Regions from separate parts of the Microbacterium sp. ZW CA_36 genome, predicted to be linked through region 2. Evidence: predicted binding sites of a transcription regulator. Region 2 holds the regulator's gene; the other holds the start of a gene.
The links. The regulator LexA, encoded in region 2, represses DNA repair genes until DNA is damaged. The targets are predictions, from matches to a motif close to TCGAACANNTGTTCGA.

Region 1: the regulator LexA is predicted to act here: its motif matches at 5,306-5,321, upstream of ACI3KX_RS06360 (DUF222 domain-containing protein).

Annotation. Positions count from the first base shown of each region.
Region 1 covers NZ_JBJDRL010000009.1:27,688-35,587, reverse strand. Annotated here, with positions in the region: gene pilM (pilus assembly protein PilM) at 1-764, opposite strand, end outside; gene ACI3KX_RS06380 (prepilin peptidase) at 793-1,677, opposite strand; gene ACI3KX_RS06375 (hypothetical protein) at 1,681-3,462, opposite strand; gene ACI3KX_RS06370 (prepilin-type N-terminal cleavage/methylation domain-containing protein) at 3,812-4,195, opposite strand; gene ACI3KX_RS06365 (prepilin-type N-terminal cleavage/methylation domain-containing protein) at 4,339-4,806, opposite strand; gene ACI3KX_RS06360 (DUF222 domain-containing protein) at 5,351-6,736, shown strand; gene ACI3KX_RS06355 (hypothetical protein) at 7,074-7,742, opposite strand; partial or broken gene ACI3KX_RS06350 (DUF2510 domain-containing protein) at 7,878-7,900, opposite strand, start outside.
Region 2 covers NZ_JBJDRL010000023.1:26,736-34,635, forward strand. Annotated here, with positions in the region: gene metE (5-methyltetrahydropteroyltriglutamate--homocysteine S-methyltransferase) at 1-2,114, shown strand, start outside; gene ACI3KX_RS11660 (hypothetical protein) at 2,111-3,649, opposite strand; gene lexA (transcriptional repressor LexA) at 3,756-4,436, opposite strand; gene ACI3KX_RS11670 (LysM peptidoglycan-binding domain-containing protein) at 4,820-5,164, shown strand; gene ACI3KX_RS11675 (histidinol-phosphate transaminase) at 5,236-6,330, shown strand; gene hisB (imidazoleglycerol-phosphate dehydratase HisB) at 6,327-6,935, shown strand; gene hisH (imidazole glycerol phosphate synthase subunit HisH) at 6,932-7,603, shown strand; gene priA (bifunctional 1-(5-phosphoribosyl)-5-((5-phosphoribosylamino)methylideneamino)imidazole-4-carboxamide isomerase/phosphoribosylanthranilate isomerase PriA) at 7,677-7,900, shown strand, end outside.

The DNA of each region.
Region 1 (7,900 bases), on a different contig from region 2:
GCTCCCGGCGGCGTCGCCGCGCGCATGGCACCGCGCGTGCGGCCGGCGGCGACGGCGGAGCCGAGGCCGTTCCCGCCTGCGGCGGCGAGCTCGAGTTCCGGCTCGGCGATCTCCGCGCTGTGCCGGCGAACCGCTGCGGTTGCGACGTCGATGGGCAGGAGTCGTACGAAGAGCGGCACCCCGCCGCGCGAGATCACGACCTGCGTGGTGTGGTCGCCGATGCCGACTGTCGCCACAGTCTCGTCCGGTGCCGCGAGTGCGGCGGTCGCACGGGCGAGTCCGAAGGCCGCCAGGTCGACTGCCTGCGCGCGCACCTTGACCTTCGACAGGGTCGAGATGATCTGCTCGATGCTGTCCGACACGGCCGCCACCAGCAGACCCGACACCTGGTCGCCGTTCTGGGCGAGCGGGAAGAAGTCCAGCACCGCCTGACTCGCGGGCACCGGCAGCAGGTCCTGCACCTGGTAGGGCAGGGCCTCGCGCAGCAGGTCGGGCCGCATCGCCTGCGTCGTGTACTCGCGCACCAGGATGCGGCGGCTGGCGACGCCGAGCACGGCATCCTTGCTCTTGAACTTCGCGCCGGTCCACAGCTGCCGGAGTGCGACGGCGACGGCGCCCGGGTCGAGCACCTCCGAGTCCTTCGCAGCGTCGGGCGGCAGCGGCACTTCGCCGTATGCGATGAGCTGGGGTTTGCGACCGAGTGAGAGCTCCGCAGCGCGCACGCTCTCTTCGGTCACCTCCAGCCCCACGATCGTCTTCGCCATGTTCTTCCCTTCCCCAAGTCCGTCGGGCTTACGCGCCGACGAAGAGATTCACGTACCACCGTCCGACGGCTTCGCCGGCGAACATTCCCGTCCAGGCGCCGAGGATCATCCACGGGCCGAACGGGATGGCGGTCTTGCGCCCGGCACGCCGGAGCAGCAGCAGTGCGATGCCGAACAGTCCCCCGTAGAGGAATGCGGCGAACGCGCCCACGGCCAGGGCTCCCCAGCCCAGCCAGCCGAGGTAGATGCCGATGACTCCGGCGAGCTTGACGTCGCCCCCGCCCATCCCGCCGCGTCGCACCGACCGCAGCAGGAAGTAGAACACGTACAGCACGGCCATGCCGATCGCGGCTCGCAGCAACAGTTCCCAGTCGCCCGTGAGCCAGGCCGAGACGGTGAACAGGATGCCGGCCACCAGGTAGCTCGGCAGCACGATGCTGTTCGGCAGACGGTGGGTGTCGAGGTCGATGAGCGTCAGCACGATCGAGATCGCCGCGAAGTAGAGGAACGCGAGGATGACGAGAACGGCAGCCCACACGTCGCCGGGTCGGACCACTCCGTCCCACGCCGGTGAGGCGAGGTACGTCAGCAGCGTCGATCCGAGGAGCCCCTCGTATACCGCCACGCCCCACCAGGTGACCAGCGCGAAAGCGATTCCCGTCACCGCTTCGACGATCGGGTAGCGCGCCGAGATCGGCGCCTTGCAGTTCGCGCACTTCCCGCGCAGAGCGATCCACGACACGACGGGCACGTTCTGCCACGGCTTGATCGGCACGTCGCAGTGCGGACACCTGCTCTCGCGCATCAGCGAGATGTGCGCCGGCACGCGGTACGCGACGACGTTGAGGAACGACCCGATGAGAAGGCCGAAGACCCCTGCGACGATGGCGAGGAAGATGGTGAATTCTGTCATCGGCTAGCGCTCTGTCTGATACGCGCGGTTGTCGAGTCGCGTCACCGTGTTCGTCGGGTCGAAGATGCCGCCGCTCCCCTTGACGCCGCAGCTGAGCTTGCCGATCTGGGGCTTCCACTCCATGGGGGTGCACGTGAAGGTGCCGCCGTTGAGGTGGATGCCGAGATTGCCCATGTAGAGCTGTCCGGTCATCGTCAGTGCCATGGAGTTGGTGATGCCGCAGGCACTGTAGACCATGGTGCGCACACCGATCGTGGAAGTCGCGGTGAATTTGTCGGAGCCCGTGGTGCAGGTGGGCTTGCTGTCACTGCCGTTCGCGTCCGCGTGAACGACGAACAGCTGCGGGTCACCTGCCGCCTTCGTGATCGTGCCCGTCAAGTCGAGATTCATCCCCTTCGTAGCGGGAACATACAGGATTGCATCGCGCGCGAGCGCGAAGTTCCCGGGCGCGACAGTGATCTCGTTCGGACTGGCGCCAGCCGTGCAACTGGTCATGTCGATGAAGGCGCGGGTTCCGGGCACCGTGAGCACGGTCTGCAGCTCGGCGGCCGAGCACAATCCGGTGTAAACGGTCGAGTCGGTACTCCACGGCACGGTGTTGGTGAGTTCGATCCAGGCCGTCGCTGCGAACACCTGATCCAGCGTCGGGGTGACCGTCGGCACCGTCTGATTCTCCAGTACCGGCACGGCTGTGCCGTCGAGTCGCTTCCAGTCAGCGGGTTTGTGATCGGTCACCGTTGCTGCGGTCTTGAACGAGCCGTTCACGCTCCCCGAGCCGTTCTTCGTCGAGATCGTGCCCTTCGCGTAGACGTCGCCGCCGATCTTGATGTCATTGGCTGTCAGGAGAATCGATCCGTCCAACGAGACGAGATCGCCGCCGACGGTCAGCTTGTGGTTCTTGGTGTCGATCAGCCCGCGGGTGTAGACGCTTCCGGTGATCACGCAGTCCTTCGTGATCGACAGGCCACCTTTCAGCACCCACAGGTCACCTTGGATCGAGACGCCGTCCGCGTTGTTGCAGGTGTAGTCGCCGTCGTCCCGAATCACCAGGTCGCCCTGGTAGGTCGACTTGGTGGCGGTGAACTCGCCTTCGAAGAAGGCGAGCGTCCCCGCAGGCTGAGTCGCCGGGCCGTGGTACCACGGGTAGACCGAGTCGATGGTGGTCTGCGCGTCATCGGTACCGGTCCCCGTGGACCGGATGACCACCCACTTCGTCGTGGGTATCGGGCAGGTTGCGGTCACACCCGCCGCGTCCCATGCGTCGGGCCTGTCGGCGGCTTCTGAGGATCGGATCGAGTAGGTGTACGTCGGCGCGGCACCGGCGGTCGAGTTCGCCGACATGGTCACGGCACCGCAGTTGAGTCCGGTCGAGGTGATCGCCGACGCCAGCGAATCCACAGCTACATCGCGGCCCGACTCGGCGGCGATGAACGCCTGCGTGCGGTCCTTATTGTCGACGTTCGCGCCGATCGTGAAGACCACGGACGCGGCGATGGTCGCCGCGATGATGAAGCCGACGAACATCACGACCACCACGGTCACCAGCACGGCCCCGTCGTCGTCGGGACGTGCATCCGTGCGCTGTTGAGTCCTGCGCGGCCTCTCGATCACCAGCATCCGTCGCTCCCTGCTTCTTGAATCGACCGGGGCGCAATGTCGGCCGAGAACGTGACCGGCGCTGCGTCGGTCGTGATCTTGAACGTGTAGGTCAGTGAGTTCGCTGTCGTGCGGACGAAGTAGGGCGTTGTGCCCTCCTTCTTGATACCTGTGTGCCAGGTCGGCCACGCGGTGCTGGGGGACGACAGCGTGCCGGAATCGGTGGTGAGCTGAGCCCCCGGATCGGTGAGGCGGAAGGCCTGGCATTTGAGATCACCCGTGAGCGAGGTGCTCACCCGCAGAACCGTGCCGCTTTCGGTGACGTCGAAGAACAGAGCGTTGCGCATCGCCCGCTCGATCGTCGAAGAGACGAGCTGCCCGCGGTTGGTCGCCTGGGTCACGCTGGTCACCTGTTCCTGCGTGCGCCACGAGTTGACGAAGATTGTCGCGATCGCGATGATGACGATTCCGCTCACGACGATGGCGACGATCAGCTCGACCATGCTGAGTCCGTCGTCGTCGCTACCGGTGTGAAATGTCATGGGATGTAGATGAGTGCCGTGCTCGTGGCAAGTGTGCGACCTTCACCGACGATGGTGACGGTGAGAGTGGCGGTGGCGCCGGCAGCACAACCGATGACGGAGCTAGTGGAGGTCGAGAGCAGCACTCCACGCCCGTCGGTAACGGCAGGGAGTGAGGCGATCGACTCGAGGTAGGGGCAAGTCGGCGTCGCTCGCGCATCGTCGATGACGGAGTTCATATAGCGCGTTGCTGTGGCAGTCGACGATTGCTGTGATGACGCGATTATGCCCTGCCACAGCGCAGGTAAGATCGCCACCGCGACGATGCCCAACAGGAACATCGCGATGATGACTTCGACAAGGCTGAATCCCGCAGTATCACACCGCCCACGAACCCTCATCCGCCCACCTCCCCAAGTGGCAGAACCCCAAGCTAATGATCCCACGAGGGCCAGCGACTCGCGTCATCTGGCCCTCGTGAGCGAACAACTCGTTCAAACACCCATCCGAGTAACACCCGTCGGGGTGCGGGTGAACCTGAAGCTCACTCCTCCTCGGCGGGAGGAGCAGCGGGAGCTGTGCAACCGGGACCGGCCGTCTGCGGGGCACCGCCTGCAAGGGGGCCACCCGCTACGGCTGTTGCCGAGACACAGAAGTTAGTCAGGGTGATGGTGGTGAGGTCGGTCGGCGCAGTCACGGCCAGATCGGATTCCGAATCGGGCGAACCGTTGTTGGCGGTGATGGCGGCGTTCACCGCAGTGGCGACGGGTGTATCCGAGTCAGCATCAGCGATGGCTGCAGCGACAATGACGGCGCCGTCCGACGCAGCAGCGTCCAGGGAATTGTCCTTTGCTGACTGCTGAATGTTCAGGAAGATCGGCACCGCCACGGCGACCAGGATCCCAAGGATCACGACGACAACGATCAGTTCGATAAGCGAGAAGCCCTTCTCGCCATCTTCCTCGCGGCGGGCCTTCTCAGCCTCAATGTAGTTCTTGATAAGTGCACGCATGGCGCAGTGTCTCCCCAGTGTGTGAATTGATTGGTCAGCTCTGACCGCCGGCACAGCAAGTACCGGTTCACATGTAACCCCAGTAACGAACTCCCAGACTCTGTCAGAGCTGGGTTCGAGACACGCGCCCAAACGCGGGTCCCCTCCCGCCGTCGACGGTGTCAGACTCAGCCCCTTCATGTCAACGCGAGCGCATGCAGTGTTGCCTCAGGACTTCCTCAAGACGCTTCACCACATCTCCGAGTGCGATGCCGGCGGTAGGGAGATACTTGCGGCGCCTCAGCCCACTGTCTGCGGTCGGGATTCTCACGACGATCGCCGCGTTCCTGCGTCCGATTGTCGGCGCCGTGCAGCGCCCGACAGGCAAGCGCGAAGCCCGTGTGCGCGCTGGTCTACACGTCGGTCACGATCGCGTGGGTGATCGTGAGTCGCGGCGCGCCTCGCCGACACGGGAGAGGTGTGACGGCCACCACAGCGTGACGTTTCGGGAAGTGGGCGTTAGAACATACTTTCTATTTTGCGGGCACCTTGGTATCCTTTACATGTGGATATCTCAGCGAACATCGTCGACGATCTGGAGTGGCGCGCTGACTATGCCGACGACTGGTTCTGGGCGCCTGACGACCCTGAGGATCCGGCGCTGACTCCCCCCGATGTCGCCGTCGCGGCGCTCTACGCGAATGGCGAGGCCCACACCGCGGCGGTCACCGCGCTCGAGGGTCTGAGTGTTCGTGCCCGCGTGCTCATCGCCGACGAGTACGCCGCCATCGCGCTGATTCTGACGGATGCCGCGGCCTGCCCCGACCCCTGGGTCGGAGCCGATCCGACCCACGACCCCGACTGGCGTGACCCGCAGGGTCGCTCGGTCGCCGCGGTGCGCGCGGAACGCCGCAACATCGCCGTGCGTGCGGCAGCGCTCGACGTCGCGACGCGGTTGGGGATGTCCGAAAAGGCGGTTCGCACCCGCGCCGCACACGCCGACACGCTCCGCGAGCGATGCCCTCGGATCTGGGACGCATTTCGCGCCGGGCGCTTGCCAGCGCAGAATGCGGCCACCGCGGCCCAGCTGGCGGCCTCGCTCCCCGATGACGCCGCCGAAGCCTGCGAACGGTTCGACGAGACCCTCGAGACGGCGGCGCAGAAGCTGCCGCCCGGCAAGTTCCGGCTGCGCGCCCGCGTGGTCCGCGAGCGCGTTCACCCTGAGTCCCTCGAAGTGCGCCACCAGCGGGCGGCAAAGGATCGCAACGCGTGGTTCGAGGCCGAGCACGACGGCATGGCGACGCTCACGGTGCTCGGCCCCGCCGACCGGGTGTTCGCCATGTACGGTCACGCCGACGCCCACGCGCGCCACCAGAGCGTTCAGCCGGGTGAGGAACGAACCCTCGCGCAGCTCCGCGCCGACGCCCTTCTCGACCTCATGACGACCGTGGCGCTCGCCGGATCAGACACACGTGCGCCTCGCCCGTCCGTCGCGATCACCGTGCCGGTGATGACGCTGCTCGGTCTCGACGACGAACCCGCCACCCTCGACGGGTACGGCCCTATCGACATCGAGACCGCCCGTCGGCTCGCCGGGGAGGCATCCAGCTGGGTACGGATCCTCACGCACCCGATCAACGGCACCGTCCTCGACGTCGACCGCACCACCTACCGGGTTCCGAAGGCACTGCGAAGATGGCTCGGCGTGCGCGACACGGTCTGCATCGGACCGGGCTGCAGACGCGCCGCCCGCGACTGCGACATCGATCATCGACTCGAATGGCAACACGGCGGCGCCACGGTCGACACCAACCTCGCGCCACTCTGCGAGGGGCACCACGTACTCAAGTCGAAGAGCAAATGGACGCTCTACAGAGACGACGTGACCGGAGCAACATGGTGGGTCTCCCCCACGGCCCTCACCGTGCCCACCGAACCAGCGCCCTGGTGACACCGCCCATCGACGCCGCGCAAACCGAGCCGGGATCACGCCGTCTCGCCTCCATCACGCCGTAGCGCCTGGATCACGCCTTAGCTCCTGGGTCGCACCGTCGTGCCCGGAGCACGTCGTAGCGGCTGGCTCGCCGACGCGCCTGATCACGCCGTAGCGCCCGGATCACGCAGCAGCGCCCGGATCACGCCGTTATACCCGGATCACGCAGCAGCGCCCGGTTCACTCCGTCGTGCCCGGAGCACGCCGTAGCGGCTGGATCGCCGACGCGCCTGGATCAGGCAGCAGCGCCTGCATCACGCCGTAGCGCCTGCATCACGCCGCAGCGCAGAATCCGTCAGGCCAGAATCGCGAGCGCCAACTCGGTCGCGACGAAGACGAGCCATGCCACGAGCACGACCGATACTGCCAGGGCGACCACGGACATGACACGACTCGTCCCCCGCTGCCGGGCGACGATGAGTCCGCCGATCGCGAGGAAGAACGCGCCGGCTGCGAGCGCCACGCTGACCAGGCTCACCATGCCGGCAATCGCCTGATCGCGGCTCGCGAGCCACGCGACCACCGCCACGCCGCCGATCGCCGCGAGCGCGATCAGCACGATCGCCGCACGAGCAGGGATGTTCGCGGGCGCGGCCTCCGGAATCGGCGGCCGCATCCCACCCACGTACGAGCTCGAGACAGGCTCGTACACGATCGGCGTCGGCATCCGATCGTCGCCGGGCGCGGTGCGGCGCGGCGCGATCTGGTCGGGAATGCCGCCTGCTCGCGGCACGCGCGCCTCGGTGGTCGTCGGTCGACCGGGCGACGGAGGCTCCGTGGCAGCAGGCGGCACGACCGGTGCGGAATCGGATGCCGCGGGCGCGGCGTCCATCGGCACCGGAGTCGCATCCCGTGCCGGCGCAGGGGCGGCCAGCGACGACGGGGCCGGCCACACCGGTGCCGAACCCGGCGCATCGACCGGCCCCTCGCCGCCCGATGCTCCGACGGGAGGCACATCGTCCACCGATGCCCCGCCCGCGGGCACCTCGTTCGCAGTCGTCCCCTCGCGTGCAGGGATCGAACGCGATGCGCGCAGCTGCGCCCGACTCATCGGTGCGGCAGCGTCGACGGGCGGGTCAGCCGGGGCTGCGGCATCCGATTCCGGAAGACGGAACTGGCCCG
Region 2 (7,900 bases):
TCTCGTTCTACGACCAGGTGCACGACGCGGCCGTCACGGTCGGCGCGCTGCCCGACCGGTTCGGCGCGCTCCGCGATGCCGACGGCGGCATCGGCCTGGACGCGTACTTCACCGCCGCGCGCGGTGCGGGCGAGGACGCCCCCCTCGAGATGACCAAGTGGTTCGACACGAACTACCACTACCTCGTGCCCGAGGTCGGCCCCGAGACGGTCTTCGCCCTCTCGAGCGACCGCTTCGCGCGCCAGGTGGCAGAGGCGAAGGCTGACGGATTCACCGTTCGCCCGGTGATCGTGGGCCCGGTGACGCTCCTCGCGCTCGCGAAGGCGACGGATGCCGCGCCCCAGGGCTTCGACCCCCTCAGCCGGCTCGACGACCTGCTGCCGGTGTACGCGGAGCTGCTGGCGAGTCTGCGGGCCTCGGGCGCCGAGTGGGTGCAGCTGGACGAGCCTGCGCTCGTCAGCGAGAGCCTGCCGGCCGACGCGGCCGCGCTGGCGGATGCCGCGGCCCGCGCATACGCCGCGCTGGGGGTGCGTGGCGACCGGCCCGCGATCCTCGTCGCGGCCGGCTACGCGCAGCTGTCGGCCGAGGCGTGGACGGCGCTCGCGGCCGCTCCTATCGAGGCGGTCGCCATCGATCTGACCCGCGGTGCGGTGCCCGAGGCTGTGCCGGGCCTGGACCGCAAGACGCTCGTGGGCGGAGTCGTCGACGGACGCAACGTGTGGCGGGGCGATCTCGACGCCGCGTGGGAGCGGCTGCAGGCGCTGCACGAGCTCGGAGCGTCGGAGATCAGCGCGGGCACTTCGACCTCGCTGCAGCATGTGCCGCACGACGTCGAGGACGAGACGACGCTCGACCCGCGCCTGGTGACGTGGCTGGCGTTCGCCGACCAGAAGGTGGCGCAGGTGGCGAGCCTCGCGCGCGGACTGGTCAGTGGCCGTCCGGCCATCGCGGACGCGCTGGCCGAGGCATCCGCCGCGCTCGCGGATCGGCGCAGTGCGCCCGGCGTGCGCGATGGAGCGGTGCGGGAGCGGGCGTCGGCGCTCGGTGCGGACGACTTCGCCCGCGGCGACTACGACGACCGCGTGGCGGCGCAGGAGGTCGAGCTCGCACTCCCGGTCCTGCCGACGACCACGATCGGATCGTTCCCCCAGACCGGCGACATCCGGCGCGCGCGTGCACGGCACGGCCGCGGTGAGCTCAGCGCCGACGAGTACGCGAGCTTCCTGCGCGATGAGATCGCGCAGGTGGTGACGCTGCAGGAGGACATCGGGCTCGATGTTCTCGTGCACGGCGAGGCCGAGCGCAACGACATGGTGCAGTACTTCGCCGAGAACCTCGAGGGCTTCGCGGTCACCGAGAACGGCTGGGTGCAGTCCTACGGCTCGCGCGCGACCCGGCCGTCGATCCTGTGGGGCGACGTCGCGCGTCCCGAGGCGATCACCGTCGCATGGTCCGCCTTCGCGCAGTCGCTGACCGACAAGCCGATGAAGGGGATGCTGACCGGTCCGGTGACGATCCTGGCGTGGTCGTTCGTCCGCGACGACCAGCCGCTGGGGGAGACGGCGAACCAGGTGGCGCTCGCCCTTCGCGACGAGATCGCCGACCTCGAAGGCGCCGGCATCCGCGTCATCCAGGTCGACGAGCCGGCGCTGCGCGAACTGCTGCCGCTCAAGCGCGCCGACCAGCCGGCCTACCTGGAGTGGTCGGTCGGCTCGTTCCGCCTCGCGACCGCCGGCGCTGCGCCGGCCACGCAGGTGCACACGCACCTCTGCTACTCGGAGTTCGACGTCGTGATCGACGCGATCGCGGCGCTGGACGCCGACGTGACCTCGATCGAGGCGGCCCGCAGCCGCGGCGAGGTGATCGGAGACATCGCGACGTCCGGCTTCGCCGCCGGCATCGGACCGGGCGTCTACGACATCCACTCGCCGCGCGTGCCGTCGGTGGACGAGATCACTCAGCTCCTCGACCGCACGGTCGCCGAGCTGCCGCTGCGCCGCGTCTGGGTCAATCCGGACTGCGGGCTGAAGACCCGCGGGTACGACGAGACCGTGGCGTCGCTGAAGAACCTCGTGGCGGCGACGCAGGCGGTGCGGGCGACCGTGCCGGCCTAGGAGCCCTTCTTCGATCCGGGTGCCGCGGCCGCGTCGGTCGCGGCATCCGTCTCGATCACGAGAGTGTCGGCGTCGGGGTCGGCGGGATCGCCGTCGACGATCACGACGGTGTCGGCTTCGCCGTCGACGGCAGGCACCGACTCGGCGGCACCGGCGGCAGCTGCTGCTTCGTCGGCGAGTGCAGCGGCGGCCGCGGCCTCTTCGGGACGGCGCTGCAGCAGCTCGAACACCCACCAGACGATGAGCCACACGACGAGCACGAGGAACACCTCGCCGACCGAGAGCGGGCGCAGGAGCATCAGCCACACGATGGCCAGGGCTCCGAGCACGATCCGCACGAGCACGCGCTGGGCGTAGAGCCACGCGCCGAACCGGCCCGTGTCGACACCGCGCTTGAGCAGGGCACCCCGCGCGCCGGCGTTGATGGAGGCGACGCCGCCGCGCGCGGCGCGTGCGCCCCGCCAGCGGCCCGACATCCAGGCGATGACGGCGATCACCACGCCCAGCAGGGTGAGGACCACCGCGGTGTCGCGCATCGCGGAGGTGATCTGTTCGTACATCGATGCGAGGGCGCCCGCCGGAACACCGAGGTTCGGCGCGCTGAGCGCGAGGATCGACCCGCCGATGCCCAGGCCCATCGCCAGCACGCCCGTGCCGAGCGCGATGCCGACGCCGGTGCCCAGCACGGCGGTGGACCGTCGCCGTGCGATGAGGATGCCGGCGAGGAAGAGCACCAGCGCGACGATCGGGGTCCACCAGCCCGCGGCGACCGCGAGGTTGTAGACGGTGCCGACGACGGTGAGCGCGTCGCTCTGCGCGACCACGATGGTCCTGTCGATGACCGGGATCGACTCGGCGAACCCGATCCCGCGGTCGACGAGCCGCTTCTTGACCTCTTCGATGATCGGCCCGAGCTGGATGCCGACCTCGCCGTTCTCGCCGATGACCACCGCACCCGAGGAGGTGCCGCCGGCTGCGACCGCCGCGAGCGATCGGTGGCTCGCGCGCAGCGCCGTCTCCCACACATCCGCGAAGGCGTCGGACTCCACCAGCCGGGTGACCGTGGTGTCGACGAGGTTCTGGAGGCCCTGGGCGGCGGGCGCGCGGAGCAGGTCGAGTGCGGCGAGAGCGCGCGGCGGCAGGTCGAGCTGCTGGATGCCGTCGAACAGGTCGTTGGTGAGGCCTTCGAGGTCGAGGGAGTCCTCGATGGCGACGGTCACCTGATCGGCGACCATCGCCTGCACCTGCGGGTCGTCGGCGAGCGGTGCGAACGTCTCGACGAATCGCGTCTCGTCGACGAGTTCGACGCGCGCCCAGGCGGCGACGATGGAGACCGGCACGAGGATCGTCGCGATGACGATGCACAGCGCCGACAGGAAGGCTCGCCAGCGGTTGCCGTGCGGCCTGTCCGTGGCCGCGGCCGTCACCGGTGGTGAGGGCGGCGTCTCGGCGCGCAGGCGGGCGTTCTCGGCTTCGAGGGCGTCGAGGCGCGCGCGGAGCGCGGCAGTCTCGTCTGCGGCGGTGAGGTCGGTCATTCCCCCCTTATAGCGCCTGCGGATGACGCACCGCCACCCACCTCGCGGTTCGGCGTCGAACTCCGGCCTCGAACGCGTCCGACACCGGGATCCGTCGGCGCGAGGTTCAGACGGCGCGCAGTACCGCGACGACCTTGCCGAGCACCGTGGCCTCGTCGCCCAGAATGGGCTCGAACGCGGAGTTGCGGGGGAGCAGCCACGTGTGGCCGTCGCGCTGACGGAACGTCTTGACCGTCGCCTCGCCGTCGAGCATCGCGGCGACGATCTCGCCGTTGTCCGCGGTGGCCTGCGACCGTACGACGACCCAGTCGCCGTCGCAGATGGCCGCGTCGATCATCGACTCGCCCGACACCTTCAGCATGAACAGGTCGCCCTTGCCGACGAGCTGGCGGGGGAGCGGGAAGATCTCCTCGACCTGCTGCTCGGCCGTGATGGGCACGCCGGCGGCGATGCGGCCGACGAGGGGCACCAGTGCGGCATCGCCCACGGAGGGCGAGGTGTCGGCGGGGCTCTCGGTCGCGGTGCCGGGCAGGTCGATCAGCACCTCCATCGCGCGGGTCTTGCCCGCGTCGCGACGCAGGTAGCCGCTCAGCTCGAGCTGGTTGAGCTGGTGGGTGACGCTGGAGAGCGACTTCAGGCCCACCGCGTCGCCGATCTCGCGCATGCTCGGCGGGTAGCCGTGCCGTGCGATCGACCGCTGGATCACCTCGAGGATCGCCAGCTGCTTGTCGCTGAGGCTCTTGCGCCGACGAGTCTGGGGCTTGTCTCGCCCGGCCGCGTCGCTCATCTTCCGGCTCCGTCCTGCGCTCGGCGGTGGAGCGCTGTTTCTTCGAATGTCGGAGGCCCGTGGTGGGGTTCTCGTATCGAAACCGTATCCGGATCGCGGGCATCTGGGGAACAACCCGGCCGCGTGTCGCGTTCGAGAGATCGGCGCCCGGATCCGGTATTGACATCCTACAGACTCGAAGATAGCTTCGGAAGAGAGGTTCGCATTCTCCACTCCCGGCCGAGTGGAGAATGCGAATCTCTCCCCATCAGGAGGAGCCCAGCATGACCGCGATCGACTTCACGACATCCGTCCCGTCGCCGACGCGCGCCGCGCGTGTCGCGGCGCAGCGCGTGCACGGCACGGCACGGCAGCTCGCCGGGGGCACTCCGCAGCAGGCGTTCATGCGACCGGCGGCTGCGCCGTCGACGCGACTGCGCCTCACGATCCGCGGCCGGAGAGTGCTGGCCGCGATCGCCGCTCTGCCCGCCGTCATCGCGCTGAGCGCCGCTGTCATCGGCGGCGGCGCGGCTCTGGCCTCGCGTGACGCGGGCGCGCCTGCAGGTACGTTCAGCACGGTGACCGTGGCTGACGGCGACTCGCTGTGGAGCATCGCGGAAGACATCGCCCCCGATCGCGATCCGCGCGACGTCGTCGATGAGCTCGTGCGACTGAACGCTCTCGACAGCGTCGTCGTGCAGGCCGGTCAGAGCATCGCGATCCCGGCAGCCTACGACAGCGGACGCTGAGCCGCTCCCGTCGGTCGGGTGACCGTCGCCCGGCGTCACGCGGCGGTCGAGCAGCACCGCACGCGCCTACCATGGGAGAGGTGAGTGCACGTCTCGAAGACCTCCCCATACGCGCCGATCTCCGCGGCCAGAAGCCGTACGGTGCCCCGCAGGCGCCGCTGCCGGTGGCCCTCAACGTCAACGAGAACACGCATCCCGTTCCGCCGGAGGTCGCCGACGACATCCTGGACTCGATCGCGCGGGCGCTCAGCGATGTGAACCGGTATCCCGACCGCGAGTTCACAGCCCTGCGCGAGGGCTTCGCCGGCTACCTCGGCCACGGCCTCACCCGCGACGAGATCTGGGCGGCCAACGGCTCGAACGAGGTGCTCCAGCACATCCTGCAGGCGTTCGCCGGACCGGGCCGCACGGCCTTCGGCTTCGCACCCACCTACTCGATGTATCCGCTGCTCACCCGCGGTACCGGTGCCGAGTGGATCTCGGGCACCCGAGCGGCCGACTACTCGATCGCGGCGGACGATGCCGCGGCCCAGGTGTCGGATGCCTCTCCCGACGTGGTGTTCCTGTGCTCGCCGAACAACCCCACCGGCACCCCGCTCGGACTCGACGTGGTGGAGGCCGTGTACGAGGCGACGGACGGCATCGTGATCGTCGACGAGGCGTACTTCGAGTTCGCGCCGCACGACGAGCGGTCCGCCCTGACGCTGCTGCCCGATCGCGAGCGGCTCGTCGTGTCGCGCACCATGAGCAAGGCGTTCGCGTTCGCGGGTGCGCGCGTGGGCTACATGGCGGCCGACCCGGCGCTCATCGATGCGCTCCGGCTGGTGCGCCTGCCGTATCACCTCAGCGCGCTCACGCAGGCGGCGGCGACCGCGGCGCTGCGGCACGCGCCCACGATGCTGGGCATGGTCGACGAGATCGTCGCGCAGCGCGACCGCATCTCGGCGACGGTCGAGGCGCTCGGCTACACGCCCCACGAGTCGTGGACGAACTTCGTGCTGTTCGGGGGAGTAGCCGACCCGGCGGCCACGTGGCGCGCGCTCTACGACGAGGGGGTGCTCATCCGCGACGTCGGCATCCCGGCGCACCTGCGGGTCACGGCGGGCACCGACGAGGAGACGACCGCCTTCCTCGACGCCCTCGCCTCGGTAGGATCGGCGGCATGAGCGCCGCACCACGAACCGCCTCGCTGCGACGGGCGACGAGCGAGTCGACCGTCGAGCTCGAGCTCGATCTCGACGGCACCGGCCGCAGCCGCATCGACACGACGGTGCCGTTCTTCGACCACCTGCTCACGGCGTTCGCCAAGCACTCGCTCACCGATCTGACGGTGCGGGCCTCGGGCGACACCGACATCGACGCGCACCACACGGTGGAGGACATCTCGATCGTGCTGGGCCAGGCGATCCGCGAGGCCCTCGGCGACAAGTCCGGCATCTCGCGGTACGGCGACGCCCTCGTGCCCCTCGACGAGGCGCTCGCGCAGGCCGTCGTCGACATCAGCGGCCGCCCCTACCTCGTGCACACCGGCGAGCCTGCAGGCTTCGAGCACCACCTCATCGGCGGCCACTTCACGGGGTCCCTCTTGCGCCACACGTTCGAGGCCATCTCGTACAACGCCGCGCTCACGGTCCACGTGCGGGTGCTGTCGGGCCGCGACCCGCACCACATCGCCGAGGCCGAGTACAAGGCCTTCGCGCGCGCGTTCCGCCAGGCGAAGGCGCTCGACCCGCTGGTGCACGGCATCCCGAGCACGAAGGGCGCCCTGTGAGCGAAAGCACGCCCTCCCGCGGCGAGCGGCCGCTCGTGGCCGTCCTCGACTATGGGTCGGGCAATGTGCACTCTGCCGTCAAGGCGCTGGTCGCGGCGGGAGCGGATGCGCGGCTGACGGCTGATCGTGGTCTGATCCGCGACGCCGACGGCCTCTTCGTGCCGGGTGTCGGCGCCTTCCGCGCGGTGGCGGACGCGCTGCGCGCCAGCCGCGGCGACGAGCTCATCGAGCGTCGCCTCGCCGGCGGACGCCCGGTGCTCGGGGTCTGCGTCGGCATGCAGATCTTCTTCGAGCGCGGCGTCGAGCGCGGCGTCGACACCGAGGGACTCGGCGAATGGCCGGGTGTCGTCACCGAGCTCGACGCACCCGTCCTGCCGCACATGGGCTGGAACACCGTCGAGCCCGGCGAGGGCACACGCCTCTTCCGCGGCATCGAGCACGAGCGGTTCTACTTCGTGCACTCGTTCGGTGCCCAGAAGTGGCTGCTCGACGTCCAGCCGCCGTTCCCCCAGCCGGTCCTGACCTGGTGCGACTACGGCGCACCGTTCCTCGCAGCGGTCGAGAACGGCCCGCTGTCGGCCACTCAGTTCCACCCCGAGAAGTCGGGGGATGCCGGCATCCGACTGCTGGCGAATTGGATCGACGGGCTTCGCAGGGCTACCCTCTGAGACCGTGCCGTCTGCGGGAGCGCGTGCTTCCGGGATCCGCCCCCCACAGCTTTCGATGCCTGAACCAGGAGCCATGAACGATTTCGCGTCCACACCCAAGCTCGTCCTCCTGCCCGCCGTCGACGTCGCCGACGGCAAGGCCGTCCGCCTGACGCAGGGCGAGGCGGGTACCGAGACGAACTACGGCGATCCCGTCGACGCCGCGCTCGACTTCGCACGGCAGGGCGCCGAGTGGATCCACCTCGTCGACCTCGACGCCGCCTTCGGCCGCGGCAGCAACGTCGGCGTGCTCCGCAA